3 regions of the Aeromonas genomosp. paramedia genome follow, and region 2 is predicted to be linked to each of the others. Evidence: predicted binding sites of a transcription regulator. Region 2 holds the regulator's gene; each other region holds the start of a gene.
What was found. Region 2 encodes LexA, which represses DNA repair genes until DNA is damaged. Its sites were predicted from a motif close to ANCTGTNTNNNNANACAGNT; they were not measured.

Region 1 (10,064 bases), on a different contig from region 2:
CTTCGGCCCCGGCCACCCGCCCCTCGTGACTGAGCAGCAGCACCTTGCCTTGCCCGTCATAGAGCGTCTTGTCCATCTCCTCCACCAGGCTCTGCAAGGTGGCCAGCGAGATGTCGACCCCCACCATGCCGAGCAGATTGCCCTCTTCCAGCAGGGGGGCCGTCACCGAGGTCATCAGCACCTGACGGGTGCCCACCTCGTCCACATAGGGATCGAGCAGACAGAGGGCCTTGCTGCGAATGCTGCAGCTGTACCAGTCATTCTCCAGGCCGCCGTGCCCGGAGGGCTTGTCGTCGGCCAGCAGCGCTTCGTCCATCACCTCCAGGGTCACCTTGCCATCGACTCTGGCCCAGTAGCTGGAGAAGCGTCCCTTGTCGTTGGCCCCGAGCGCGGTCGAGCCCTGATAGTTGTCGTCTTCACCGTCGAGCTGGTTGGGTTCGAATACCGCATAGACCCCGAGCAGATTGGCCGACGACTCCGCCGCGTCCTGCAACTGCTGGTTCACGGCATTGCGCAGCGCCTCGGAGTGAACGAAGTTGTCCGCCGCGTTCTTGCGCTGGAACAGTATGCCCTCCGCCAGCAGGGTGGCCCTGAAATAGGCCTCGTCGAGGTAGCTGGTCACTCTGGCCGCCTGGGTGGACCCCATGGCCTTCATCCAGTTTTCTGCCGCGTGCTGCCCCTCCAGGGTGGTGGAGGTGAGCACCTGCTCCTGCATGCGGGCCGCGTTGAAGAGGGAAGAGGCGACCAGTGCGGCGGCACTGGCCAACAGACAGCAACCGGCGATCAGGGTGATCCGTCCCTGAACAGAAAGAGAACTCATGCCACGATTTCCTAACGTCTACAGATGTGAACACTGTATCGGTTTTGGACACAAAAACTTAACTAAATCAGCTGAGATCCAGGCTCAATTGGTTGATCTCCCCCGCCCCTGGCAGACCGACCACCAGACCGAGCAGGCGAATAGGTTTTCCTTGAGACCGTTGCAGCCCCTCGTGCAGCAGATCGTGGAAACGGCTCGCCTGGTAGCTCCCCTTGCGATAGACGGTGGTCTGGTGGAAATCGGCAAACTTCAGCTTGATCCCCTGCCCCATCAGCGCCTCCGCAGGGCAAGCCCTGGCAAAGCGCAGCTCCAGCTCGGGAATGAGCCGGCCGAGCACCTCCCGGCAGGCGGCTTCATCCAGCACGTCGCTGGCGAGGGTCGTCTCCACCCCTATGCTCTTGCGTATCCGCCGGGCCTGTACCGGCTGATCGTCATGTCCCCAGATGCGACCGGCCAGCATCTCCCCGAGCTTGCCGAAACGGCTCACCAGCTCCTCGTTACCGAGCTGGCGGGCATCCTCGCAGGAGTAGAGCCCGAGGGACTCCAGCCGTTCAGCCGTCTTGCGGCCGATGCCGGGCAGCTTGCCGAGGGGCAGCTGGCGCACGAACTCGTCCACCTCCTGGGGGCGGATGACGAACAGGCCGTCCGGCTTGCGCTGCTCGGAGGCGAGCTTGGCCAGAAACTTGTTCGGCGCCACCCCGGCCGAGGCGGTCAACCCCAGTTCGAGGACGATGGCGGCGCGGATCTCGGCCGCCATCAGGGTGGCGCTGCCGCCGCAATGGGGGCTGTCGGTGACATCCAGGTAGGCTTCATCGAGGGAGAGCGGCTCCACCTGCTCCGTGTAGCGCAGGAAGATGGCCTGCAACTGGCGGGAGGTCTCCTTGTAGACGGCCATCCGCCCGGGGATCAGCACCAGCGGCGGGCAGAGTTTCCTGGCCAGGGCGCTCGGCATGGCGGAGCGTACCCCGAAGCGGCGCGCCACATAGTTGCAGGTGGAGATGACGCCGCGCCTCTCGGCCGAGCCGCCGATGGCCAGCGGCACCTCCCGCAGGGCCGGGTTGTCCCGCATCTCCACCGCGGCGAAGAAGCAGTCCATGTCGATGTGAATGATCTTGCGCATGCCAGAGTCTGTTGAGCCGTCGGCGCCTGCCGCATGGTTGGGTGCACCGCCGCTGTCGTGACGAGGCGGCGACACCACTGTATGAATAACCAGTTAAGGCCCCATGCTACCCCAGCCCTGTCATTTCTGCCAGCGCACGGGAGGAGAGGGACGGATAGACTCTCAAGGCACCATCCACATCAGACTCAAGGAGGAGAGATGAGAGCAATCTGGCCGAGACTCTGCCTGCTGCTGTTGCCGCTGACGGGCATGACCAAGGACCATCCGACCGCCGAGTGCAGCTGGCTGTTTGAGCGCATAGAGATACTGGAGAAAGCCATCAAGCAGGGGGACGAGCTGGGCACAAGGGAGGAGCTGGCAAAGCGAAAGGCGAAGTTTCACAACAAGGCCTGCAGCCAGTACGACTACTGAGCGCCATGAAGACGCGAGCCGACCCAGGGTCGGCTCGCGTGCATTCGATGCACCCGCACGCGGGTGTTCGCCCTCAGAGGATGCGGTTGTCCACCAGCATCTTGCGACGGGCCTCTTCCTTGGCCATCTTCTTCTTGCGATTGTCGCAGGGCTCCGGGCAGTCGCACTCCTTCTCGATCCCTATGGTGCCAAGGCCGCCACAGGAGCCGGAGATGGTCTTCTTCTGGAAGATGTAGCCGATGGCCATGGCCACCACCACCACCAGAAACACCCCGAAGGTGATCAGAAAGATCTGCATGGTATTACCCCTTTACTGTTTAACCAGATACGGCTCGACGGCATCCGGCGACAAGATTCCCAGGCGCCGCCGAGTGATGGCGGCGCCTTCACGGTTAACCGGGCTGCTTGGCCAGGTAGGGCTTGAAGGCATCCGAGTAAGCCTCCTCGAAGCCCTCGTCCGTCTTGGTGATGACGAAGATGGCCAGACCCCGCTCCTTTGCATAGGCCAGGCTCTTCTGCGTTCCCATGACCGTCAGCGCCGTGGCCAGCCCGTCTGCCGTCATGCAGGAGGGGTGGATCACGGTGACCGACACCATGCGATGGGTGATGGGCTTGCCCGTCAGCGGATCCATGGTGTGGGAGAAGCGCTTGCCATCCAGCTCGTAGTAGTTGCGATAGTCCCCCGAGGTGGCGACGCCGTTGTCCCCTGGCACTATCACCTCCTGCACCGAGCCGGCATTGGCGGTCGGCTTCTCGATGGCGACGCGCCAGGGGTGACCCTTGCCGTTGACGCCATTGATCCGCAGCTCGCCGCCGATCTCCACCAGGTAGTTGCGCGCCCCCAGGGATTCCAGGTACTCGGCCACCTTGTCCACCCCGAAGCCCTTGGCGATGGCGGAGAGATCCACGTAGAGATCCGGGATGTCCTTTTGCAGGGTGTCGGCGTCGACCGAGGTTACCACATGCAGATTGCCGAGGCCCGTCTTCTGCCGGGTCTGGGCGATCAGCTCGTCGGATGGCACCTTGGTCGGTTTGGCATCCGGCCCAAAGCCCCACAGATTGACCAGGGGGCCCACGGTGACGTCCAGCGCCCCGCGGCTCTCGCGGCCAATGTGAATGGCCTCGGTCACCACCCGGGCAGTGTCACGGGAGACCACCACAGGGGTATTGTCCTTGTGCTGGTTGAAGCGCGACAGCTCGGAATCCGGGCGGTAGGTGGACATCTGATCGTTGACCCGTTCCAGCAGGACATCCACCTCGGCCTGCAGCTTGGCGGCATCCGTGACGGCGGCATCCGCCACCTTGATGGAGTAGTAGGTGCCCATGGTGCTGCCGGTGATGTGGATCTCCGGCTTGGATTGGACCGATTCCTGACCGCACCCAGTCAAGAAAAAGGCTAGCCCGAAGGCTAGCCAGGTCTTTACAACACTGTGCATGGATTAACCACCAAAGTCATCCAGGAGGATGTTTTCGTCTTCAACGCCGAGGTTTTTCAGCATGTTGATGACGGCAGCGTTCATCACGGGAGGTCCACACATGTAGAACTCGCAATCTTCCGGCGCCTCGTGGTTCTTGAGGTAGTTCTCGAACAAGACGTTGTGGATGAAGCCGGTGTAGCCATCCCAGTTGTCTTCCGGTTGCGGATCCGACAGGGCGACGTGCCACTGGAAGTTGTCGTTCTCGGCGGCCAGCATGTCGAAGTCTTCGACATAGAACATCTCGCGCTTGGAACGGGCGCCGTACCAGAAGCTCATCTTGCGCTTGGACTTCAGGCGACGCAGCTGGTCGAAGATGTGGGAACGCATCGGCGCCATGCCGGCACCACCACCGATGAACACCATTTCGGCGTCGGTGTCCTTGGCGAAGAACTCGCCGAACGGACCCGAGATGGTCACCTTGTCCCCGGCCTTCAGGCTGAAGATGTAGGAGGACATCTGGCCGGGAGGGGCAGTCCAGTTGCTCGGCGGCGGGGTCGCGATCCGCACGTTCAGCATGATGATGCCGAACTCTTCCGGATAGTTCGCCATGGAGTAGGCACGGATAATAGGCTCGTTGACCTTGGACTCCAGCTCGAAGATCTTGAAGCGATCCCAGTCCCCGCGATACTCCTCGGGAATGTCGAAGTTCTTGTACTGCACGTGGTGGGCAGGGGCTTCGATCTGGATATAACCACCGGCGCGGAACGGGACGCTCTCGCCATCGGGGATCTGCAGCTTGAGCTCCTTGATGAATGTGGCCTTGTTGTCATTGGAGATGACGGTACAGTCCCACTTCTTCACGCCGAAGATCTCTTCCGGCAGCTCGATGTCCATGTCGGAACGCACGGTGACCTGGCAGGCCAGGCGCTCGCCATGACGGGCTTCGCCCTTGCTGATGTGATCCAGCTCGGTCGGCAGTATGTCGCCGCCGCCGGCTTTCACCCGCACCTTGCACTGACCACAGGAGCCGCCGCCGCCACAGGCGGAGGAGACGAAGATACCACTGCCGGCGAGCACGCCAAGCAGCTTGCCACCCGCCGGGCTGGTCACAGCCTTGGCCGGGTCGCCGTTGATGCTGATTGTCACGTCACCGGCGGTCACCAGCTTGGACTTGGCGAACAGAATGACTGCCACCAAGGCCAGCAGGATCACGGTGAACATGACCACACCCAGAATAATTTCCATCTATATTTCCTTTCCGATTACAGGGAAATACCAGAGAAGGACATGAAGCCCAGCGCCATCAGACCCGCGGTGATGAAGGTGATGCCGAGGCCACGCAGGCCTTCCGGAACATCGGAATACTTCATCTTCTCGCGGATCCCCGCCATCGCGACTATGGCCAGCATCCAGCCTGCACCCGACCCCACGCCATAGACCACGGACTCCACGAAGTTGTAGTCACGCTGCACCATGAAGGAGACGCCACCGAAGATGGCGCAGTTCACCGTGATGAGCGGCAGGAAGATGCCGAGGGCGTTGTAGAGCGCCGGGAAGTACTTGTCCAGCGCCATCTCCAGGATCTGCACCAGGGCCGCAATCACCCCGATGAAGGTGATGAAGCTCAGGAAGCTGAGATCCAGGCCGGAGACCAGGGCACCGTCTTTGAGCACGTAGTTGTAGATCAGGTTGTTGGCCGGAACGGCAACGGTCTGAACCACGATAACGGCAATGCCGAGGCCCATGGCGGTCTTGACCTTCTTGGACACCGCCAGGAAGGTACACATCCCCAGGAAGAAGGAGAGCGCCAGGTTTTCGATGAAGATCGAACGAATCAACAGACTCAGATAGTGTTCCATACCTTAATCCTTTGCCTCCACCTGCTTGGGATCCTTGGTGCGTACGCCCCAGATGATCAGACCAATGATGAAGAATGCACTCGGCGGCAGCAGCAGCAGGCCGTTCGGCACATACCAGCCACCATTGTTCACCAGCGGCAGCAGTTCGATGCCGAACCAGGTGCCTGACCCCAGGATCTCGCGCACAGTCGCCACGGTCAGCAGCACGGCGCCATAGCCCAGACCGTTGCCGATGCCGTCCAGGAAGGAGGGCAGCGGGGCGCTCTTCATGGCATAGGCTTCGGCACGACCCATCACGATGCAGTTGGTGATGATGAGGCCGACGAACACCGACAGTTGCTTGGAGATGTCATAGGCATAGGCCTTGAGCACCTGGTCAACCACGATAACCAGCGAGGCAATCACCGCCATCTGGGCGATGATCCGCACGCTGTTCGGGATCTGGTTGCGGATCAGGGAGATGAACAGGTTGGAGAAGGCGGTGACCGCGGTAACGGCCAGCGTCATCACGAACGCCGTCTTCATCTGGCTGGTAACGGCCAGCGCGGAACAGACACCCAGCACCTGCAGTGCGATGGGGTTGTTGCCGAGCACAGGCGTCAACAGCAATTTTTTCATTTCGCTCTTGTCAGCCATTGTTGATTTCTCCTGCACGTACCTTGGCCAGGAAGGGACCGAAGCCCTTGGGGCCCATCCAGAAGTCGAAGGTGTGCTGTACGCCATTACCGGTCAGGGTTGCGCCAGACAGGCCGTCGATTTCATGCTCGGAACCAGCCGGAGCATGGCCCTTGATCACCCGCAGCGCAGGCTGACCGTCCTGATCGAACAGCTTCTTGCCGACGAACAGTTCGCGCCAGGCCGGATTTTCGATCTCGCCGCCCAGACCCGGGGTTTCACCGTGGTCATAGTAGGTGATGCCCTTGATGGTCTGGCCATCGGCCGCGACCGCCACGAAGGCATACATGGTGGACCACAGACCCTGGCCGTAGATCGGCAGTATGATGTTGTCGACCTTGCCTTGCGCATCTTTCGCGAAGAACACCGGGATCAGCTTGGAGATCTGACGCAGGCCGGCCTTGTCGTCGGCAGGTGCCAGACGAACACTCTTGGCCGGATCCTTGGCTGCCAGCTTGGTGTCGAAGTTGTCGGCATCGCCGTCAACGAACTCACCTGTGGCCAGATCCACCAGACGGGCTTCAATCTTGTCGCCATACAGCTGGGCCAGGTCACGCTTGGCCACCGAGCTGACATCGACACCGGCAACGGACAGTATGTTGCTTTGCTTGTCCAGCGCCTTGTTTTCCAGCTGGGCCGGACGCAGACCCACGGCGGCCACGGAGACCACGATGGAGCAGACCAGACACAGACCGGTCACTACGGCGAGAGTGCCGGTAGTAGAGTCTTTATTAAACGCCACGTGCGATCCTCCGCTTGATGTTCGCCTGCGCCACGAAATGGTCAAACAAGGGGGCAAACAGGTTGGCAAACAGAATGGCCAGCATCATGCCTTCCGGGAACGCGGGGTTCACGACACGGATCAGCACGACCATGACGCCGATGAGGGCGCCGTACCACCACTTGCCCTTGTTGGTAAAGGCGGCGGAGACAGGATCGGTCGCCATGAAGGCCATGCCGAACGCGAAGCCGCCCAGCACCAGATGCCAGTGCCACGGCATGCTGAACATGGGGTTGGTATCGGAACCGATGACGTTGAACAGCAGGGAGGTCGCCACCATGCCCACCATGACGCCGGCGATGATGCGCCAGGAGGCGATCCGCATGTAGACGATCATGGCCGCACCGATGAGGATCATCAGGGTGGAGACTTCACCGATGGAGCCCGGCAGGTTGCCGAGGAAGGCATCCATCCAGCTGATGGCTTCGCCGGTAGCACCGTTGATCAGCGCCATCTGGCCGCCCTGGGCCCACTGGCTCAGGGCAGTCGCGCCTGAATAGCCGTCAACGGCCACCCAGACCGCATCGCCGGAGATCTGGCCCGGATAGGCGAAGAACAGGAACGCACGACCCGCCAGGGCCGGGTTCAGGAAGTTCTTGCCGGTACCGCCGAACACTTCCTTGGCCAGCACCACGCCGAAGGTGATGCCGAGCGCGGCTTGCCACAGGGGCAGCTCGGGCGGCACTATCAGGGCGAACAGGATGGAGGTCACGAAGAAGCCTTCGTTGATCTCGTGCTTGCGCACCATGGCGAACAGCACTTCCCAGAAACCACCGACGATGAAGACGGTGATGTAGATCGGGAAGAAGTGCGCCGCACCGATCAGCATCTTGCTGCCGATGCCGGCCACGGCCGGATCCAGGGAGGCACCCAGCAGGGTAGCCAGGGCGTATTGCCAGGTATCGGCACCGGCCGCGCTGCCCAGATGGGCGATAGCGGCGATGGACTGGTTGCCGACGTTGTACATGCCCCAGAACATGGCCGGGAACACGGCCAGCCACACCATGATCATCATGCGCTTCAGATCGATCGCATCACGGACGTGGGCGGCATTGCGGGTCACGGAACCCGGGGTATAAAACAGGGTATACGCCGCCTCGAACAGGGCATAGTACTTGGCGTACTTGCCACCCGGCTCGAAGTGATGTTCCATATTTTCAAGAAGTTGCTTGAAACTCATCGCTTAACCTTCCAGTTCTATCTTGGTCAGGCACTCACGCAAGACTGGGCCGTACTCTGTCTTGCCGGGGCAGACGAAGGTACAGAGCGCCAGATCTTCCTCATCCAGCTCCAGGCAGCCGAGCGCCTGCGCGCTGTCGGTGTCGCCGGAGATCAGATCCCGCAGCAGCAGGGTCGGCAGGATGTCGAGCGGCATCACGCGCTCATAGTTGCCGATAGGCACCATGGAGCGATCACTACCGTTGGTGGTGGTAGTGAAGTTGATGAGTTTGCCCTTCATCAGATGAGAGAGGGTGGTACGGGTGATGGAGAACTTGTCGGCACTGGGGTTGACCCAGCCCAAGAACTCTTTCTCACGACCTTCGCCCAGTACGCTCACCTGATTGTGGTAGCGACCCAGGTAGTCATGAACCCCTTCGGCCTTGGCACCGCTCAGCAGGGAACCGGAGATGATGCGATTCTCGTCCGCACGCAGCTCGTTGTTGGTCAGCTGGCTGATGCAGGCGCCCAGACGAGTGCGCAGCAGGCGCGGCTTGATCACGTTCGGTCCGGCCAGGGCGATCACCTTGTCGGTGAAGATCTGACCTGTGGTGAACAGCTTGCCGTAGGCGATCACATCCTGATAGTTGATGTGCCACTGCACTTTCTTGGCACCGACCGGGTCCAGGAAGTGGATGTGGGTACCGGGCAGGCCGGCAGGGTGCGGGCCGACGAACACGGCTTCCTTGACCTGGGCCAGGGAGGCGTGCGGCAGGCTGGCTTCGCCCTTGCAGACGTGGACAGTGCCATCGGTCAGGCGGCTCAGCACGGCCAGACCATCGAGGAAGGCCTGGGCCTGTTCCTTGATGATGATCTCGGCGTTGGCAGCCAGCGGGTTGGTGTCCATGGCGGTGACGAAGATGGCACGCGGGGCAGAGCCCACTGCCGGCACCTTGCTGAATGGACGGGTACGCAATGCGGTCCATTGGCCTGATGCGACCAGGATCTCCTGCACCTTGCTGCGCTCGAGCTGTGCCAGCTCGGCAGACGCAAAGTGTTCAAAGGTCACCTGTTCGTCAGAACCATCGATGTCGATGACAACGGATTGCAGAACACGCTTGGCACCACGGTTGATCTCAGAAACCACACCGGTGGCAGGGGCCGTGAATTTAACGCCGGGATTCTTCTTATCTTCGAAGAGCTCCTGACCTTTAATGACGCGATCACCTACTTTGACGAACATAGTAGGACGCATCCCCACGAACTCTTCGCCGAGTGTAGCAACACGGGTGATGGCCGGGCCATCGTAGATTACTTGCTCCGGAGCACCCAGCACGGGGATGTCCAGTCCTCTTTTAATTGTAATCATACTCACTTGCACTACCGTTAAGGGAAGACAGGTTGGTTAGCGCCGAGAAATACATCACGACGAGTTGTTGAATGAGCCCGTCAACATCACGGAAAACTGTCGAAGAAACAAACAAATCAGCAACATACAGGATCATTCAAAAGCGCCTGAGTTTACCACCTTAGACAAGTCAGTCGCCACGCCAAATGGGGAAAATCCCCGTCCTATCACAAAATTAACCTCCAATGAATATTTCCCTTCCATCCCTGCAACCCGTGGTTTTAAAGGATTTTTTGTTTTACTACCCACATGGAGGTAATTTCACCCGCCCCAGAGGTTGATTAGAAAAAGTAATCATTACCCTGATCCAACGCACACAGGGCCGGCGGCTGGCGCCCCGGCCCTGTCGTGATGGTTTTGTTAATTGGTCGACAATCGGGTAATGAAAAGGTCAAAGGCTCAGGCAAAAGGGGA
Region 2 (10,064 bases):
CTTCCCGCAGGGCGATGGCCGGCATGGTGGTGCTGTCGAGCTTGTTGGCGAGCTGGAAGCTCAGCGCCGAGCGCAGATCGCTGTGGTTGAGAATGGTGGAGTGAAAGAAGCTGGCCAGCATGGGCTCCTGGGCCGCCATGCTCTGCGCTTCCTGCTGAATTTTTTGCCACGTCTGGGCAACCAGATCATCCATGTTGCAGCCTACTGTTGTTCAGGGTGAGTGCCTTGTTGTTCTTTTGTCAGCACCGAGATGGGGTCCATGTGGATGATCACATCCATCCGCTCAAAGGACTGGCGGACCGCCAGTTCAGCCTCGTCGGCTATCTGATGGGCCTTGACCAGGGGGAGCTGATCGTCAAGCTCCAGATGCAACTGCACGAAGCGGGTCGGTCCGGATTGACGGGTGCGCAGATCATGTACGCCATGCACCCCCTCTACGGCACAGCAGAGCGCCATTATTCTCGCTTGTTCTTCCTCTGGCAACTGACGATCGAGCAGGGCCTGTACCGATTCGTAGCCGATCTGGACGGCTCCCCACACCAGGAACAGACCGATCAGGATGGCGAACAGGCCATCGGCCCAGTACCACCCCTGCCCCGCCAGCACCAGCGCCACCAGGACACCGGCGTTGAGCAGCAAGTCCGAGCGGTAGTGCAGCATGTCGGCCTTGATGGCCACGCTGTTGGTCTTGCGAATGACCAGGCTCTGGAAGCTGACCAGCAGCAGGGTCAGCAGGATGGAGCCGGCACTGACCCAGATCCCGGCCTCGAGCCGCACCACGGGAACCTGGTTCAGCATCGACGAGATGCCGTGCATCATCAGCAGCAGGGCAGAGCCCGAGATGAAGGCCGACTGGATCAGACCCGCCAGGGACTCCGCCTTGCCGTGGCCGAAGCGGTGCTCCTCATCGGCCGGCGCCAGCGCGTAGCGAATGGCCAGCAGGTTGATGATGGAGGCGCTCACATCCATGAAGGAGTCGGTGAGGGATGCCAGCAGGCTGGAAGAGTCCGTCATCAACCAGGCGATCAGCTTGCCCAGGATCAGCAGGGTGGCGGTGACGACCGCCGCCGTGCTGGCGAGGGTGACCCAGCGGGAATAGTGTTGGTGGCTCAAAACCGGCTTTCCTCTGACGCGTAAAAACCTATTATACCCTGACCCGAACGTCAGTTTGGCGCGCAAAATCAACGGAGTGACCCCGAATGAACAAAATACTCCTGGTCGACGACGATCTCGAACTGACCCAGCTGCTCACCGAAATCCTGACCCTGGAAGGGTTTGACGTCACCGTCGCCGAGGATGGGGAGGAGGGGCTGCTGCGGCTGGCAGAGCAGGCATTCGATCTGGTGCTGCTGGACGTCATGATGCCCAGACTCAACGGGTTCGCCATGCTGACCAGGCTGCGCAAGACCCACGACACTCCAGTGCTGATGCTGACCGCCCGGGGCGACAGCCAGGACAGGGTCAACGGGCTCGAAGCGGGGGCCGATGACTATCTGGCCAAGCCCTTCGACGACAGAGAGCTGCTGGCGCGGGTGCGCGCCATCTTGCGCCGCACCCAGCATCCCTCCCCCCAGCGCGGCGCATCCGACGAGCTGCGCTTCATGGATCTGGTGCTGCAACCCGGCCTGCAGCAGGCCCGCTGCGACGATCAGCTGCTGGAGCTCACCGCCACCGAGTTCGGCCTGCTGGAGTGCCTGCTGCGCAGCCCGGGCCAGATCGTCAGCAAGAACCTGTTGTCAGAGCAGGTGCTTGGCAAGAAGCTCGAGCCCTTCGATCGGGCCATCGACATGCACCTGAGCAACCTGCGCAAGAAGCTGCCTGAGCGCAGCGATGGCCAGCCCCGCTTCAAGACGGTGCGTGGCCGAGGCTACCTCTGGCTGGAGCAGGCATGAAAACGGCCCGCACCTTCAATGGCCTCTCCACCCAGATATTTCTCTGGTTCTGGTTCATGCTGCTGCTCGTGCTGGCCGCCGTGGTGACACTGCCCACCCTGGATCCCCGCAACACCATACCCCTGCCCGAGCACGAGATGGCCAGGATGAACAACAACCTGCGGGCACTGCAGGCCGGTGCCGATCCGCACCAGGATTTCGATCTGCAGCAGGCCATCACGACGGCCGGACTGTTGCCGGTGGACAACGTCTACCTGCGCGATGCCAAGGGCCAGATGCAATCCACCACCCGGCTGAGCAAGTTCGTGATCCGCTTCATGCTGGATGCCGACGACCCGGCCAGGCCCATGCTGGGCAGCGAGCACCAGCGGGCCATCGCCGGCCCCTTCCTGATGCAGCACCACGGCCAGAGCTATCACGTCTACTTCGGGCTCAACGTCGAGAACTCCTATCTGTTCCTGTTCATCCAGATCCTGGATCACCCCATCCAGATCCTGGGCATCGCCATGCTGGTCAGCACCCCCCTCTGCCTGCTGCTGGCCTGGCGGCTGACCCGCCCCATACTGCAGTTGCAGCAGTCGGTCTCCCAGCTGGCGCAGGGCAAGCTGGAGACGCGGATCCCCAACCTGGGACGACGGGACGAGATAGGTCAGCTGGCGGATCATGTCAGCCACATGGTGGACACTCTCAAGCGCATGATCCAGAAGCAGAAACAGTTGCTGTCAGACATCTCCCACGAGCTGCGCAGCCCCCTCACCCGCATTCAGCTGGCGCAGGCCTTGATCCGCCGCAAGCAGGGGGACAGCTCGGAGCTGGCGCGGATCGAGAGCGAAATAGCCAGGCTCGACAAGCTGATCGGGGATCTGCTGGATCTGTCCCGGGTCCAGCAGCACGTGGAGGCCCCGGTGACCCTGCCGCTGGCGGATCTGCTGGAGCCCATACTGGACGACGCCATGTTCGAGGCCAACCAGAACGGCAAACAGCTCAGGCTGCCACCGCTGCCGACCGAGTCGCTGCGGATGTGGCCCGAGCTGCTGGCGAGGGCCCTGGAGAACCCGCTGCGCAATGCGCTCAAATATGCCCGCGAGTTCATCAAGGTGGATTGGTATCAGGAGGGACGGGAGTGGGTGATGACCATCAGGGATGACGGCCCCGGCGTGCCGGTGGAGCAGCAGCCCATGCTGTTCCTGCCCTTCTTCCGGGTGGACGATGCCCGCAACGCCAAGACAGGGGGCACCGGTCTCGGTCTCGCCATCGCCGCCGAGGCGATCCAGCGTCATGGCGGCACCATCAAGGCCAGCAACAATCATCCGACCGGGCTCGTCATCACCATACGCCTGCCCATGGTGTGAGCCACCCCTTTTCATCGGCACGGGCGCTGGGTATGCTGGCGCCCGTTTCGCACCACCCCAGCCCCGCATCAGGATCCCGTCATGCTCGACATAGTGCTCTATCAACCGGAAATCCCGCCCAACACCGGCAACATCATCCGCCTCTGTGCCAACACCGGCTACCGGCTGCACCTGATAGAGCCCCTGGGTTTTGCCTGGGATGACAAGCGGGTGAAGCGGGCCGGGCTCGACTATCACGAGTTTGCCGAGGTGAAGCGCTGGCCGAGCTATGAGGCCTTTCTCGCGGCCGTGGCCCCCAAGCGGGTATTCGCCTGCACCACCAAGGGGCGCACCGCTCATTCGGCGGCGCAGTTCGCCCAGGGGGATGCCCTGCTGTTCGGGCCTGAGAGCCGCGGATTGCCGGCGGAGATCATCGAGAGCCTGCCGTTCGAGCAGCGGCTGCGCATTCCCATGCTGCCCCAGAGCCGCAGCATGAATCTGGCCAACGCGGTCGCTGTCTTCGTCTACGAGAGCTGGCGCCAGTTCGGCTATGAGGGATCTCTCTAGCCTCCGTCGGCGCGGCGCCCTCAGAGGCGGTGCCGACCATGAGACCCCGTCAGGCGGGTTCCCGGCCTTGACCCAGCAGGCGGCCGTCACGCTCCAGTTGCCAGCATAGCCAGCCCAGAGTCAGGCCCCGCCCTGTCATCAGCGCCGCCATCGCGGCCCACAAGGCCGCCACGCCCCACCCCTGGCACAGCCACCAGATCGGGAAGAAGCCGGCAAACACCGCCACCAGCATGCTGTTGCGCATCTCGCGAGCCCGGGTGGCCCCGATGAAGACCCCATCCAGCAGGAAGCACCAGACCGCCAGCAAGGGCATGGCGATGAGCCAGGGCAGTTGGCGGTTCGCCTCGGCGATCACCGCAGGGATGTCGGTAATATGGGCGATAAGCTGCCGCCCCCCCAGGGCAAACCCCAGGGCGAAGGCGAAGGCGATCAGCAAGGCCCAACCCAGGTTGAGGACGATGGCCTCCCGCAGCCCCTGCCTGTCCCGCCGTCCTATGGCACGCCCCACCATGGCTTCCACCGCGTAGGCAAAACCGTCCAGCCCGTAGGAGATCAGCATCAGGAAGTTGAGCAGCACCGCATTGGCGGCCACCGCCACATCCCCCAGCCTGGCCCCCTGCAGGGTCATGAAGGCGAAACAGAGCTGCAGGCAGAGGGAGCGGATGAAGATGTCCCGATTCAGGCCGAGCAGCCGCCGCACCGCGGGCCATCGCCACCAGCGCGACCAGGCGCCCTGCCACACCTCGGACGGGAGATGGCGCAGGCGGCGGCTCACCAGCCAGAGCCCCACCCCGAGCGAGCAGTAGTCCGCCAGCAGAGAGGCGGCAGCCACCCCCCTGACCTGCCAGCCCAGCCCCAGCACGAACCAGGCATCCAGCACCATGTTGACCAGGTTGCTCAGGATCAGCAGCAGCATGGGGCTGCGCGCATCCTGCATGCCCAGCAGCCAGCCCATGATGACCAGGTTGCACAGGGCCGCCGGGGCGCTCCAGATCCGCACCGAGACATAGTCGCCGGCATAGACCTGCACCTCGGGGGATCCCCCGCTGAGCCCTATGATGGCCGGCAAGAAAGGCAGCACCAGCAACAGCAGGGCCAGCCCCAGCCCGACGGCGAGGCCGAGCGCCCGCGCCAGGGTGTCCAGCTGCCCCTCGGCGCTGGCAGCGCCCTGGGCCTGGGCAGTCAGGCCAGTGGTGGACATGCGCAGGAAACCGAGCAGCCAGAACAGGAGGTTGATGAGGGTTGCCCCGACCGAGACGCCCCCGAGGAACCAGGCCTGACCGAGATGACCGATCACCCAGGTGTCCACCAGGCCGAGCAAGGGGGTGGTGACGTTGGAGAACACCATGGGCAGGGCCAGGGCAAACACGGCCCTGTGGCGGCGGGGATCCCTCAGCCAGGACGGCATCAAGCTGGGCACGATCTGCGCCGGCGGCTCACTCGTCGGCCAGCCGCACTATGCGTGCGAAGTCGGAGACCATGGTCTGCATGTCCACATGAGGCACCTCACCCGGGGCCACCTTGGGACGGAACATGGCCACCAGCTTGCCCTCGGGGCTGATCAGCACGATCGAGGCCGAGTGGTCTATGAGGTAATCCTTGCGTTCGCTCTCCACGATGGAATAGACGAGGCCAAGGTTGCGCACCAGGGGGAAGAGGGCGCGGTGGGGGCCGGTCGCCGCCTTGAACTCCGGATGGAAGAAGGCGGTGTAACTCTTGAGGCGGGCGCTGTCATCCCGCTGGGGATCCGCCGAGACGAAGACCACCTGGCTGCTGGGCGAGATCTTCTTCAGATCCGGGTAGATGGAGCGCAGATCCGCCAGGGCGGTCGGGCAGACGTCGGGACAATAGGTGTAGCCGATGAACAGGAAGGTCCAGTGCCCCGCCAGATTGGCGGCGGTGAAGGGCTTCCCATCCCCATCCGTGAGGGTGAAGGGATTGATGTCGCGCCCTACCGGATAATAATCCGCCTGCGCAGGCAGGGAGGGTTGGCTCCAGTAATAAGCCGCCATTATGCTGCCGACGAAGAGCAACAACAGCAGGGAAAAACGTGGTTTAACCATATAAAACAGAACCTTGCTAGTTCAACCAGCCAGATGGCGGGGCCAATGAAGGGCTATTGTAACCCGCCAGGCCCCGTTTCTGCCTAGTCCCGAGTCCGGATCCCGGTCAGGAAAGGGCCCCATAGGGAGGAGACAACCACTATCTCCCGGCCATGGCGGGGATAAAGAAAAGCCCCACACCGGGTGGGGCTCACACACTGTTCGGGGGACGGGCTCAGGGTCGCAGTCTTCGCTGCCCCTGAGAGCGCCGTATAGTGGCGTGCAGAGGAATGACCGGGGCCGTCCAAGGGGCATCTGGCAAACCTATGTCGTGGTGGCGGCGGAACAGACGAACCAGGCGGACAATCTTGTCCTTGGGGCACCCCAGCCAGATGGTCCAGCCATCGCCCTTGTGATAGACCCAGAGCGCATAAAACCACGTCATCCGACTGCCCTTGATGAATCGGGTGATGGAGGATGCGGGGGTTGCGGTTGCGGCCGGACCCGGATCCCACGGCGAGCTTGAAGCCATACCTGTCCTCCTTGCTCAACAGGCCACGCCGACCAGTGTGACTGCCATCGGGAGGCAGACCAGGCACCGTCGCGTACTGACTGTATTGAGTCGTCCTGCTGCCTGACGACTCTCCCTGTCCCGCACCGCCCCAGCTGTGATGCATCCCTGCTACCCATGCTGACCTGGCGGCACACTCAAGGTCATGGCGGTTATCCGGCCATGACACTGCGGGCCTTCTCAAAGGATATATCCGAAATGCACGATGCGTGGCGGTACTGTTTGCGGTGGATCCGGGCGGCGGCAATGGCGGGGATCGGGGAGGAAAGGAGATCGGGGAAAACGCACAAACGAAGGGGCCTCCCGCAGGAGGCCCCTTGGCATGTTCGATGGCTACATCCAGTCGGCGTTGCGAATGACCCCGACCGCCAGCCCTTCGATGGTCAGATGCTGGCTGGAGAGATCCACCTCGATGGGGGAGAGATCCTCGTTCTCCGGCAGTAGCCACACCTGGCTGCCCTTGCGCTGGAAGCGCTTGACGGTGACGTCTTCATCGAGACGCGCCACCACCACCTGGCCGTTGCGCACCTCCTGGGTCTTGTGCACCGCCAGCAGATCCCCATCCATGATGCCGATGTTCTTCATGCTCATGCCCTGCACCCGCAACAGGAAGTCTGCCCGCGGGTGGAACAGGGCGGGATCCACCTGATAGTGGCTCTCGATGTGCTCCTGGGCCAGGATGGGCTCGCCGGCCGCGACCTTGCCGATGAGCGGCAGGCCGTTCTCTTCTGGCGCGGCCTCCTCTTCCTCGAGCAGCAGACGGATGCCGCGGGAGGTGCCGGGCATGATCTCGATGACCCCTTTCTTGGCCAGGGCCTTCAGATGTTCCTCGGCCGCATTGGCCGACTTGAAGCCAAGCTTCTGGGCGATCTCGGCGCGAGTCGGCGGCATGCCGGTCTCGCTCATGTTCGCCTTGATAAGCTCCAGCACTTCAGCCTGGCGGGGGGTAAGGGGTTTCATAGCATAGGCACCTGTCTTTTTATACAGCACACTGGCAGTATATACAGTGCTGTGGCCAAGGCAAGGCGTTGCTGATATTTGTCCCCACCTTGTCGCAAAAATCCCGCACCTTCTATCCTGAAAAGGCACTCATCCTACCTCTCGGCGACAAGCCGTCGGTGATTTGCTATGCTCACGCCGCATTTTTTTGGAGAGCAGACGCACATGTCCCTTGGACAGAACATTTCCAGAGCCATCCTGCAATGGCCGGTCAGTGGCTTGGTCAATCACAAGAGCCTGCCGGAAAATCCCATCACGGAGCTCAAGCTGGATCCGGCAAGGCCCATCGTCTACGCCCTGAAAACCAGCTCGATCACCGACCTGATGACCCTGCAACAGTGCTGCGAGGATCTCGGCCTGCCCGGCCCCTTCACGCCGCTGGAGCTGGGTGGCCAGCTGCTGCCGCGCTACGTCTGTCTGGATCGTCCGCCTCCCCTGTTTGGCACGCGCAACAAGCCGCTGCCCTTCCTGCAGGAGTTCCACCAGCTGCTGGACTTGCACAAGCAGGATCCCGAGCTGGATATCCAGGTGGTGCCCGTCACCCTGTTCTGGGGGCGCGCCCCCGGCCGGGAAGGCGAGGAAGCCTCCGGCTGGAACATCATCAGCAGCCTGGCCCCGAACCGGCTCAAGAAGGCGCTGATCGTGATCCTGAAAGGGCGCGAAAACCTGGTGCGCTTCTCACCGCCGCTCTCATTGCGCTACATGGCGGACAAGCACGGCACCGACGAGGCCATCGCCCACAAGCTGGCGCGGGTGGCCCGCACCCACTTCAGCCGCCAGCAGCTGGCGGCCACCGGCCCCAAGCTGCCGAACCGCAACCTGCTGTTCAAGCAGTTGCTGGAGTCGAGCGTGATCCAGCAGGCCATCGAGGAAGAGGCCAGACGGGAGGGGATCAGCCTCGAAAAAGCCCAGAAGCGCGCCCATGGCTACATGGACGAGATCGCCTCCAACTTCTCCTACCGGCTGATCCGGCTCGGGGAGAGCTTCCTCGGCTGGCTGTGGAACAAGCTCTACCGCGGCCTCTCGGTCAACGGTGCCGAGCAGGTGCGCCAGCTCGCCCAGGAAGGGCACGAGATAGTCTACGTCCCCTGCCATCGCAGCCACATGGACTACCTGCTGCTCTCCTACGTCATCTACCACCAGGGCATGGTGCCGCCCCATATCGCGGCGGGCATCAACCTCAACTTCTGGCCGGCGGGCCCCATCTTCCGCCACGGCGGCGCCTTCTTCATCCGCCGCACCTTCAAGGGCAACCCGCTCTACAGCACGGTATTTCGTGAATACCTGAACCTGCTGTTTGCCAAGGGCTACTCGGTGGAGTTCTTCACCGAAGGGGGTCGCTCGCGCACCGGCCGCCTGCTGCCCCCCAAGACCGGCATGCTGGCCATGACGCTGCAGGCCATGATGCGCGGGCTGGACAGGCCGGTCACCCTGGTGCCCGTCTATCTGGGCTACGAGCACGTGATGGAGGTGAACACCTACCACAACGAGCTCAAGGGCAGCCGCAAGGAGAAGGAGAGCTTCCTGCAGGTGCTCGGCATACTGCGCAAGCTACGCAACTATGGCCGGGGCTTCGTCAACTTCGGCGAGCCGCTGACCCTCAACAGCTACCTCGGCGAGCACGTGCCGCACTGGAAGGAGAGCATAGGCCGGGAGGAGCGCCCGGAGTGGATGGCCCCCACCGTCAACCGGCTGGCCGAGCTGCTGATGACCCGGATCAACGATGCCGCCGCCGTCAACGGCCTGACCCTGAGCGCCCTGGCGCTGCTGGCCGCCGAACGCCATGCCCTGACCCGGGACGAGCTGCAAGCCCAGATCAACACCTATCTGGACCTGCTCAAGCAGGTGCCCTACAGCCCCCAGAGCACCATGCCGGACGAGGATGCCAGGACACTGCTGGATCAGGCCATGGAGCTCAACAAGTTCGAGGTGAGCGAGGACAAGTTGGGGCAGATCATCAGCCTCGATCGCTATCAGGCGATCCTGCTGACCTACTACCGCAACAACATACTCCACCTGTTCGCCCTGCCCTCCCTGGTGGCGGCCCTGATCGAGCGCTGCGAGGGGATCTCCCGCGGCGAGATCGTCGCCCGCTGCATCGACATCTACCCGCTGCTCAAGACAGAGCTGTTCCTGCGCTACGAAGAGGACGAGCTGCCGGAGCTGGTCGATGCCCTGCTGGCCGAGCTGCAACGCCAGCAGCTGATCGAGGCCCGCGACGGCGGCTACTGGGTCAATCCGGGCAACCAGATGCGTCTGCTGCTGCTGGCCGAGAGCATTCAGGAGACGCTGCAACGCTACGCCATAGTGCTGACCCGGGTGCTGGCCCAGCCCCACATAGAGGCGGAGCAGCTGGAGGCGGACGGCCTGATGATGGCGGAGCGCCTCGGCACCCTGCACGGCATCAACGCCCCCGAGTTCTTCGACCAGAAGCTGTTCAGCACCCTGATCCACACCCTGCGCAGCGAAGGCTATCTGGATCCGGGCTGCAAGCCGGATCTCGGCCGCTTCCAGGCCCTGGCCGACAACATAGTGCCGCTGCTGAGCAACAAGATCCGCCGCACCATACAGGCGGGCAACCGGCTCTGACCTCAAGAAGAGCCAGCCACAGAGCAACAAAAAGGCCGCATCATGCGGCCTTTTTTATCGACAGGGGCTGCTC
Region 3 (10,064 bases), on a different contig from region 2:
ATCTGCCCCGGGTGGTGGCGCAGGGTGGTGCTGCGACGGGTCAGCAACAGGCGCAGCCCCTGGGGGCGATCCACCAGGGGGATCAGCACAGCCGCCGGCTTGAGCCCCGCCAGTGCCAGGCGGTGGGCGGGGGCGGGGCGCTGCAACAGGAAGCGGGTCAGCAGCTCGGCGCGGTTCATCTCGATATCCATCTCGGTCCTGGTCTCCTTGGGGCGGGCGAGGGCAGTCACAGGCTCATTGGCGCAAGGCAGCCAGCAGCGGCAGGATGCGGGCCACCTTGTCGTAGGTCTCCTGATATTCGGCGTCCGGGTCTGAGTCGGCGATGATGCCGCCCCCCGCCCAGCAATGGAGCCGGCCGGCTTCGGCTATCAGGGTGCGGATGCAGATGCTGGTGTCCATCCGGCCGTGCTGGCTCAGATAGCCGATGCTGCCGCAATAGGCGTTTCGGCGCACCGGCTCCAGCTCCTCGATGATCTCCATCGCCCGGATCTTGGGGGCCCCCGTGATGGAGCCGCCTGGGAAACAGGCCCGCAGCAGATCCACCCCCTGCCAGCGCGCATCCAGCTCCCCGTGAATGGTGGAGACCAGGTGATGCACGGCGGGGAAGGACTCCACCGCAAACAGGCTCGGCACGCTGACGGAGCCCGGGCGGCTGACCCGGCCTATGTCGTTGCGCAGCAGATCCACGATCATCAGGTTCTCCGATCTGTCCTTGTCGGCGCTGGCGAGCGACTCGGCCACCTGTTTGTCGATAGCGGGATCCGGATGACGGGGCCGGGTGCCCTTGATGGGCTTGGTCTCGATGTGGCGGCCATCGAGCAGCAGGAAGCGCTCGGGGGAGAGGCTCAACATGGCGCTCTGGGGCAGCCGGACAAAGGCCGAGAAGGGGGCCTTGTTGGCGGCGCTGAGGGCGAGATAGGCGGACCACTCGTCCCCTCCATAGGGGGCGCTGAAGCGCTGGGTCAGGTTGATTTGATAGCAATCCCCTGCCGCCAGATAGGCCTGGATGCGGGCGAACTTTTCGCCGTACTCGGCCCGGCTCATGTTGCTCTGCCACTCGCCCTGCAAGGCGAAGGGGGCACAGGGCCGAGGGGCTTGCGCCACCAGCCACTGCAATCGTCTGACGAGCCCGGCCTCCTCTCCCCAGTGCACCAGCTGCCAGCGACCGGTCGCAACTTCCCGCAGCAGTGCCCAGTCGTAGATCCCCACCGCCATGTCGGGTACCTGGATGTCTGCACTGGCCTGGACGGGCAGACGCTCGAATCGCCGGCCCAGATCGTAGCCAAAGAGCCCCAGGGCGCCCCCGATGAAGGGCAGGTCATGCTCATCCTGCACCAGCTCCCCCAACAGGGCTCGTTGGGTCTCGGCGAGCAGGGCGAGGGGATCGCCGTCATGATGGCTCTGGTGGCCAGCCTGGGTGAGGCAGGTGCTGGCACCCCGGGTCTCCAGGGTGGCAAGGGGATCGGCGCTGATGATGTCAAAGCGGTTGTCGGCGCCCGTTGGGCCTGCCGATTCCAGCAGGATGGCCCAGGCCTGGTGTTGCAAGCGGGCAAACAGGGCGTGAAGCGATGCTTGCGGATCGAAATGGTGGATATGCAGTCTTGGTTTCATTTTTTGTTACACAGGCAACAGTTTGCACCCAGCTCCCTAGCCGGTTCGGGTGCTCAAGCGTATCATGGCCGCCGGCATTTTTAAGAAAAACACCGTTATAAAAACACGCCGTAGTCGCCGGCTCTGTGCGCATTCGCCGCCTGCCGAAGGCCCGGCTCATATGGAAGCCCTTGCTCGCGCAAGCGACGACAAGGACCAGTGAGGATGATATGAGCATCATTAGAAAACAGGACTTTATCGATTCCATTGCTGACGCCCTGCAGTACATCTCTTTCTACCACCCCCTCGATTTTGTCCACGCCGCCAAGGCTGCCTATGACCGCGAGATCAACCCGGCCGCCAAGGATGCCCTGGCCCAGATCCTGATCAACTCCCGCATGTCTGCCGAAGGGCATCGCCCCCTGTGCCAGGACACCGGCATCGTCACCTGCTTCGTCAAGATCGGCATGCAGGTGCAGTGGGACAGCGACATGACGGTGCAGGAGATGGTGGACGAGGGCACTCGCCGCGCCTATACCAATCCGGACAACCCGCTGCGCGCCAGCGTGCTGGCGGATCCGGCCGGCAGTCGCAAGAACACCAAGGACAACGCCCCTGCCGTGGTGCACATCGACATGATCCCGGGGGACAAGGTGGAAGTGAGCATAGCGGCCAAGGGCGGCGGCTCCGAGAACAAGTCCAAGATGGTGATGCTCAACCCCTCCGACGACGTGGTCGAATGGGTGCTCAAAACCGTACCGACCATGGGCGCCGGCTGGTGCCCGCCTGGCATGCTGGGGATCGGCATCGGCGGTACCGCCGAGAAGGCGGCCGTGCTCGCCAAGGAAGCCCTGATGGAGCACATCGACATTCAGGAGCTGATCGCCCGAGGCCCAGAGACCACAGAAGAGAAGCTGCGGGTCGAGCTCTATGACAAGGTCAACCGGCTGGGGATTGGTGCCCAGGGGCTGGGTGGCCTCACCACAGTGCTGGACGTGAAGGTCAAATCCGCCCCGACCCATGCCGCCTCCAAACCGGTGGTGATGATCCCCAACTGCGCCGCCACCCGCCACGTTCACTTCGAGCTCGACGGCTCTGGCCCCGCCGAATTGACTCCGCCGAGGCTGAGTGACTGGCCGGAAATCACCCGTGAAGCGGGCGGCAACGTGCGCCGCGTCAACGTCGATGGAATCACCAAGGCCGAGCTCGCCAGCTGGAAGAGCGGCGATACCGTGCTGCTGTCCGGCAAGATCCTCACCGGCCGTGACGCCGCCCACAAGCGTATTGCCGACATGCTGAAAAATGGCGAAGGCTTGCCGGAAGGGGTCGACTTCACCAACCGCTTCATCTACTACGTCGGCCCGGTCGATGCGGTGCGTGACGAAGTGGTCGGCCCGGCCGGTCCCACCACCTCCACCCGGATGGACAAGTTCACCGACATGATGCTGGGTGAAACCGGCCTCATCGGCATGATAGGCAAGTCCGAGCGGGGTCCGAAAACCGTCGAGAGCATCAAGCAGCACCAGGCCGTCTATCTGATGGCAGTGGGTGGTGCCGCCTACCTGGTGGCCAAGGCCATCAAGAAGGCCCGTGTGGTAGCCTTCGCCGATCTGGGCATGGAAGCCATCTATGAGTTCGAGGTGGAAGACATGCCGGTGACAGTGGCGGTGGACTCCCAGGGCAACAACATCCATGAAACCGGTCCGGCCTACTGGTCTGCCAAAATTGCCGAGCTGGATACCAGGCTCGCCTGATCCGGTACAAGCCCCTGGCGGGGCGCCGGGCAGATGGCAGCCCAGGCCATATGACAGAAGGCGACCCCAGGGTCGCCTTTCTCGTCTTGGTTGCCGCCCTGCCAGACTGACGCTGGGGCGGGGAGCCCTGCCAGCCCGGGTCGGCACGATAAGGCTCAATGGTTCAGGTAGACGTCCTGCCCACCGTAGCAGAGAGAGCCCTGAGAAGGGGTGGGCTCGAAGAAACGGGTCAGGACACCGGCACGCTGCCCCAGGGTGCTGAGGCGGCTGCGATCCAGGGCAACCCGTTCGGGCAGCCAGGTCAAGACGGCGGCACAATGGCCGTTGGCCAGGCTCTGCTCCAGCAGACGTTGCCAGTTCTTGATCTTGGGGCCGTGAACCACCAGTACCCGGGCGGGATTGATTCCCTGTGCCTGCAGTTGCTTGGCCACGGGCAGCCCTGGCGGGGCTATGAGCAGGATCCAGCCGCTGTCGCTTTGGCTCAATCTTCCCAGCGCATCCAGCAACGGGGCTTCATGGAGATCCATGGCCAGTCGATGCTCATGCTCCGCCTTGTTCTGATGGCGGGTGGGCCAGGTGGTGATCACACCGGCAGAGGAGGAGAGTGGGCGGTGACTCAGGGGCTGGCTCATATGTGTGTCCTGTATGAATAACCATGCTGTATGTGTATACAGTAGTTCTATCTCATGCCAGTGACAAGGCGTTTGTGATTAAAAATGTGAGCCGACTAACAGGGGTTTTTATTAAACATTTGAATTTAAACACTATTTATATTGATGATGGGGCGGGTGTTTTTTAACCTGTAGACAAAGCGCGGGCCGGCGCTCATGGTTATACAGTATGTATGGCAAGAGGAGGGACCAAGATGGATGTGAGCACCTTGCAACGGCTGGACGCCAATATTCTGCTCGGGATCATCAACGAGAAGCTGCGGCTGGAGTGCGATGGTCTGGAAGAGTTGCTGGCTTACTACGACATGACGGAGGATCAGCTGGCCACCCGTCTGCAGCAGATTGGTTATCACTACGACCCCATGAGTAACCAGTTCAAGGCCCATGGTTAATTCAGCTCAGGAAGCTGCCCCAATTGGGGCAGCTTCCTTTTATTGCCGTGCTGATACACCAGGCATTGAAAGCGATTTCATCACCGGCCGAGTCGGCGCTTATTTTCACGTATTTTCAGCCGCTGGCAATCATTGAAAACCTATTCATGGATCCAACTTTTTTTATTTCATTCAATAGTTTGATTTTTAAGGTTATTTTTATTTTGTTCAGGGAGGATATAGGAAAGGGTTTTCATGGTGAAACTGTCATTTTTATACGTTAAAGTGTGACTCACGTTAACTTTTAAACCCCCGGCTTTAGCTAGTATGCCCACGCCGGAACATATTCTGAGATAACAACAGCGCCGGTCCCTCAAGGGGATAACATTTTTTATTTGTAACGAAGGAAAATGGTTTATGGCTACCAAGAAGAAGACAGACCAGGATCTCCAACTGGATAAAGATCAGCTCAAGGCGAGTATCGTGCGTCACCTGCGTTCTACCTTGGGTACAAGCGAACAGAAAGCCTCTCCCGAAGCATGGTGGAAAGCGACCGCTGCCGCCGTCAACGAACAGGTGTACGAGCGCCTGACCCGTACTCAGCAGACTCACTTCAAGAAAGATACTCGTGCGATTCACTATCTCTCTGCTGAATTCCTGATGGGGCGTCTGACCTCCAACAACCTGCACAACCTCTCCCTGTACAAGACTTGCGAAGAGGCCCTGGGTGAACTCGGTCTGGAACTGACCGACCTGTGCGAGCAAGAGCCGGACATGGCCCTTGGCAACGGCGGCCTGGGTCGTCTGGCCGCCTGCTTCATCGACTCCCTGGCCACCCTGAATTACCCGGCGGTGGGCTACGGCATCCATTACGAGCACGGCCTGTTCCGTCAGGAGATCCAGGATGGCCGCCAGATCGAGCGCCCGGACTCCTGGCGTGAATATGGCAACCCCTGGGAGATCTGCCGCCCCGAGTCGGTGCAGGAGATCCCGCTCTACGGCTACGTGGAAACCGTGTTCGGTGACAAGGGCGGCCTGAAGAAGGTGTGGCACGCCGGTCGCAAGATCAAAGGGGTGCCCTGGGACATTCCTGTGGTGGGCTTTGGCGGTCACACCGTCAACATCCTGCGCCTGTGGGAATCCCGCGCCTCCGAGTTCTTCGACTGGGACGTGTTCAACGCCGGTGGTTACATCGACTCCCAGGCCGAGAAGGCCCAGGCCGAGACCATCTCCAAGGTGCTCTACCCGAACGACGAGACAGATGCAGGCAAAGAGCTGCGCCTGATCCAGCAGTACTTCTTCTGTGCCTGCTCCATCAAGGACATCATGCGCCGCTACAAGCGGGTCCATGGTTCGGATTTCCGTAACTTTGCCGCCCAGATTGCCATCCAGCTCAACGATACCCACCCGACGGTGGCCATCCCCGAGTTGATGCGGGTGCTGGTGGACGAGGAAGACTTGAACTGGGATGCCGCCTGGGCCATCTGCTACCAGGTCTTCTCCTACACCAACCACACCCTGCTGCCGGAAGCGCTGGAGAAGTGGTCCGTCAGCCTGTTCGAGAAGGTGCTGCCCCGTCATCTCGAGATCATCTACGAGATCAACGCCCGCTTCCTGAACGAGCTGGTGGAGCCCAAGTGGCCGGGCAACGACGCCATCAAGGCCAAGCTCTCCATCATCGAAGAAGGGGACGTGCGCAAGGTACGCATGGGCAACCTGTGCGTCATCGGCTCCTCCAAGGTGAACGGCGTGGCCGAGATCCACTCCAAGCTGGTGAAAGAGGATCTCTTCCCCGAGTATGCCGAGCTGTGGCCCGAGAAGATGTGCAACGTCACCAACGGCGTGACCCCCCGTCGCTGGCTGCTGGCCTGCAACCCCGAGCTTGCCGCCCTCTACAACGAAGTGGTGGGCAAGGAGTGGCCGCTGCAGCTGGACAAGCTGCGCAGCGTGGTCAAGTTTGCCGACGACAAGGCATTCCAGCAGCAGTTCATGACCATCAAGCGTCACAACAAGGAGAAGCTGGTCAAGGTCATCAAGGCGGAAACCGGCATCGATGTCTCGGCCGAGGCGATCTTCGACGTCCAGATCAAGCGTCTGCACGAGTACAAGCGCCAGCAGCTGAACCTCATCCACATCATGGCGCTCTACCGCCGTCTGCTGGCGAACCCGGACTATGACATGCACCCGCGGGTGTTCATCTTCGGCTCCAAGGCGGCGCCCGGTTACAAGCTGGCCAAGGACATCATCTACGCCATCAACAAGCTGGCGGAGCGGGTCAACAACGACGCCCGCATCCAGGGCAAGCTGAAAGTGGTGTTCATGCCGAACTACCGGGTGAGCCTGGCCGAGAAGCTGATCCCGGCGGCGGATGTCTCCGAGCAGATCTCCACCGCAGGTTATGAAGCATCAGGTACCGGCAACATGAAGATGGCACTGAACGGCGCCATCACCATAGGCACTCTGGACGGCGCCAACATCGAGATCGCCGAAGAGGCGGGGGCAGAGAACTGTGCCATCTTCGGCCTGAACGTGGACGAGGTGAAGTCCCTGAAGGCGCGCGGTTACAACCCGTACGACTTCTACTACGCCAACTCCGAGCTCAAGGCTGTGCTGGACTGGTTCGACACCGACTACTTCACGCCGGGTCGCCCGGGGGAGCTCGCCTCCATCAAGCGCTCCTTGCTGGAAGGGGGAGATCCCTACCTGACCTTGGCCGATTTCGCCTCCTACTCGGAAGCGCACAAGCTCATCGATACCTGGTATCGGGATCCGGCGCTGTGGGCGAAGAAGGCCATCATCAACTCGGCCACCATGGGCAAGTTCAACTCCGACCGCTCCATCCAGGACTACGTGGATCGGATCTGGAAATTGAAGAGCTGCAACGTCGGCTGACCACTCCCAATATGAAAAAACCCCGCATCGCGGGGTTTTTTTATCTCATCTGGCTGAGGTGCCTCAGCGCTTGTCGACGATCTCGGTATCGGCCGGTACGCGCTTCCTGCCGGTGATCATGGCCCTGATGAGATCCCCCCGGGTCAGGCGATCGAGGACGATGACCGCCAGCACATGGATGAAGATGGCGATCTGCAGCGCCTTGGCAAAGAATTCGTGGAGCTCCTCCATGAGCTCCTCATCAAACAGCTGCTCGTACCCCGTCATGATCCCGGTGACGGCCGTCCCCACCAGACAGGTCAACAGCAGCAGTATCATCAAGGCGCCCAGCGGATTGTGGCCGGCATGATAGGGGTGTCTGCCCTGCCAGCTGGCCTGCAGGTAGCGGCCCAGGCGGGCCGGGGTCGGAAACCACTGGGCAAACCTGGCGTAGTCGGAGCCGACAAATCCCCACAGGATGCGCAGCACCAGCAATCCGGCCAGGGCGTACCCGACATAGCGGTGATTGCGTCTGCCCTCCTCCAGGATGAACAGGTTGAGCACGCACAGCAGGACGGTTGCCCAGTGAAACACCCTGATCAGGGGATCCCATACCCTGATGGCCCTGCCGCTTCCCATCGCTTTCTCCATGATTTTTTCCTCTCGTTGTGATGCACACCGACTTTCCATGCGCCTGTTGCCGGCGCGCCCTTGTCCGGATCATGGAGGCACTTTCTTAAGGCCGTGTTAATGGTCCGGGGTGCGTCACAGGGCAGGGCCAGTGGCAGAGAGAGGGAGAGAGGCTGGGGGGAGGCGCTGGGGGGAAGAATAAACAGAGCCCCGACGGTGCGGGGCTCTGGTGTTTCAACGGGCCTGGTGGGCGACGGCTCAGGGACTTGCTCCGTCAGCATCCTCAGGCCCATCTGCCTGGCCGGGGATCAATGGAGGATGTCACCCATGAAATAGGCCAGCAGGGTCAGGATGACGGTGAACACCAGGTTCAGCACCAGACCGGCCCGCATCATCTCCCGCTGCTGGATGTGACCGCTGGCGAAGACGATGGCGTTGGGCGGCGTGGCCACCGGCAGCATGAAGGCACAGGAGGCCCCGACGGCGATCAGCACGGACACGACGATGGGGGAGACCCCCAGCGCCTCGGCCACACCGGCGAACAGCGGCACCAGCAGGGCGGCGGTGGCGGTGTTGGAGACCAGCTCGGTCAGGAACACCACGAAGGCGGCAAGGCAGAGCAGTATGATGAAGATGGGCATGGTGGCGAGTGCACTGGAGAGGTGCTCCGCCAGGAAGGCGTTGGCGCCGGTCTGCTTGAGGATGGCGCTTAAGGTCAGGCCACCCCCGAACAGCAGCAGCACGCCCCAGTCGGTGTTCTGGTTGATGTCATCCCAGCTGGCGACCCGGCTGACGGCGATGGCCAGGATGGCGCCCATGGCGATCAGAGTATCGAACTGGGGAATGCCGCCGAGCGCCGCGGCGATGGGCTGGGATCCAATCCACAGCAGCACTGTGGTCAGGAAGATGAGCAAGGTGGTCTTGCGCTGGCCGGTCCACTCTATGGTGACCTGCTCGGTGCTGACCTGGTGCGACAGGTTGGGGCGCGTCACCCAGTAGAGCAGGCCTATGCCCACCGGCATGAAGATGAGCACCACCGGGATGCCGAACTTCAGCCAGTCGGTGAAGCCAAGCCCCATCTGGGCGGCGGCGATGGCATTGGGGGGGCTGCCCACCAGGGTGCCGATCCCGCCGATGCTGGCGCTGTAGGCGACGCCAAGCAGCACGAAGACCAGGGTGCGACGCTCCTTGTGAACGTCGAGTCCCTTGAGCATGCCGAGGGCGAGCGGCATCATCATGGCGGCGGTGGCGGTGTTGCTGATCCACATGGAGAGCGCCGCCGTGATGGTGAACAGCACTATGGCTGCCCAGCCCAGGTGACCCTTGGCCAGCTGCATCACCTTGGCGGCGATCTGGGTATCCAGTCCCTGCTTGGAGAGGGCCGCCGCCAGGGCAAAGCCGCCGAAGAAGAGGAAGAGGACAGGGTTGGCGAAGTCGGTCAGCGACTTGCTCATGTCAAACACCCCGAGCAGGGTGGCGAGCACCGGGATGGACAAGGCCGTGATGGTGATGTTCACCGCTTCGGTCAGCCAGAGGATGGCGATGAAGATCAGGATGCCGAGGCCTTTGTTGATCATGGGATCAAACGGAAGCCAGGCGAGCATGGCACAGAGCAGCAGGAGATCCAGAATGACGATCCCGGCCTTGATGTCCAGCCAGCGTGTAGGGGCGGAAGGGACTGCAGAGGTATGCATGTTGTTCTCTCGGTTAATTTATGGTTGTTGTTGTGTTGCCGAGGTTACATTTATCCCCCTGTTTGAAACAGGGGGATATGGTCAAAGCATGTGGCGACTCACAGAGTCAAGTGACAATGGATCTGGGATTAAACAGAAATTAAACATTTCGTTTTCATTTGGGCGCTGCCGTGACGGACAGCAGCCACTCCTTGAACAGGCTCTTGGGCAGGGAGCCGCTGCGCTGAGCCAGGATCTGCCCCCCTCTGAAGACCATCAGGGTCGGTATGCTGCGAATGGCATAGCGGCTGGCGATGGCGGCCTCCTGTTCGGTGTCGAGCTTCACGAAGCGGATGCGGGGTTCGAGCTCCTGGGCTATCTCTTGAAAGACGGGGGCGAACTGCAGGCAGGGGCCGCACCAGCTGGCCCAGAAGTCGACCACCACCGGTATGTCGGACTGGATCAGGGCATCAAAGTGCGCCATGCGACCCGACACCGGGGAGT

Region 1: dinB (DNA polymerase IV) is a predicted target of LexA. The motif match lies at 2,016-2,035, and genes of this name have one in related genera.
Region 3: HB860_RS05685 (DUF4250 domain-containing protein) is a predicted target of LexA. The motif match lies at 4,001-4,020, and genes of this name have one in related genera.

The regions. Positions count from the first base shown of each region.
Region 1 covers NZ_JAAROG010000018.1:271,680-281,743, forward strand. Annotated here, with positions in the region: gene HB860_RS14350 (methyl-accepting chemotaxis protein) at 1-820, opposite strand, end outside; gene dinB (DNA polymerase IV) at 888-1,940, opposite strand; gene HB860_RS14360 (hypothetical protein) at 2,139-2,351, shown strand; gene nqrM ((Na+)-NQR maturation NqrM) at 2,425-2,649, opposite strand; gene HB860_RS14370 (FAD:protein FMN transferase) at 2,744-3,787, opposite strand; gene nqrF (NADH:ubiquinone reductase (Na(+)-transporting) subunit F) at 3,791-5,014, opposite strand; gene nqrE (NADH:ubiquinone reductase (Na(+)-transporting) subunit E) at 5,032-5,628, opposite strand; gene HB860_RS14385 (NADH:ubiquinone reductase (Na(+)-transporting) subunit D) at 5,632-6,264, opposite strand; gene HB860_RS14390 (Na(+)-translocating NADH-quinone reductase subunit C) at 6,257-7,045, opposite strand; gene HB860_RS14395 (NADH:ubiquinone reductase (Na(+)-transporting) subunit B) at 7,035-8,264, opposite strand; gene HB860_RS14400 (Na(+)-translocating NADH-quinone reductase subunit A) at 8,268-9,611, opposite strand; gene HB860_RS14405 (BolA family protein) at 10,050-10,064, opposite strand, start outside.
Region 2 covers NZ_JAAROG010000030.1:25,242-35,305, reverse strand. Annotated here, with positions in the region: gene cysE (serine O-acetyltransferase) at 1-193, opposite strand, end outside; gene fieF (cation efflux pump FieF) at 202-1,113, opposite strand; gene HB860_RS20595 (response regulator) at 1,200-1,892, shown strand; gene HB860_RS20590 (ATP-binding protein) at 1,889-3,244, shown strand; gene trmL (tRNA (uridine(34)/cytosine(34)/5-carboxymethylaminomethyluridine(34)-2'-O)-methyltransferase TrmL) at 3,326-3,790, shown strand; gene HB860_RS20580 (MATE family efflux transporter) at 3,840-5,198, opposite strand; gene HB860_RS20575 (SCO family protein) at 5,227-5,853, opposite strand; gene HB860_RS20570 (hypothetical protein) at 6,068-6,277, opposite strand; gene lexA (transcriptional repressor LexA) at 6,737-7,363, opposite strand; gene plsB (glycerol-3-phosphate 1-O-acyltransferase PlsB) at 7,568-9,991, shown strand; gene ubiA (4-hydroxybenzoate octaprenyltransferase) at 10,063-10,064, opposite strand, start outside.
Region 3 covers NZ_JAAROG010000009.1:45,647-55,710, forward strand. Annotated here, with positions in the region: gene HB860_RS05665 (CoA pyrophosphatase) at 1-179, opposite strand, end outside; gene pabB (aminodeoxychorismate synthase component I) at 235-1,611, opposite strand; gene HB860_RS05675 (fumarate hydratase) at 1,821-3,344, shown strand; gene HB860_RS05680 (cell division inhibitor) at 3,500-3,976, opposite strand; gene HB860_RS05685 (DUF4250 domain-containing protein) at 4,210-4,407, shown strand; gene HB860_RS05690 (glycogen/starch/alpha-glucan phosphorylase) at 4,804-7,278, shown strand; gene HB860_RS05695 (cytochrome b/b6 domain-containing protein) at 7,342-7,896, opposite strand; gene HB860_RS05700 (SLC13 family permease) at 8,196-9,581, opposite strand; gene trxC (thioredoxin TrxC) at 9,736-10,064, opposite strand, start outside.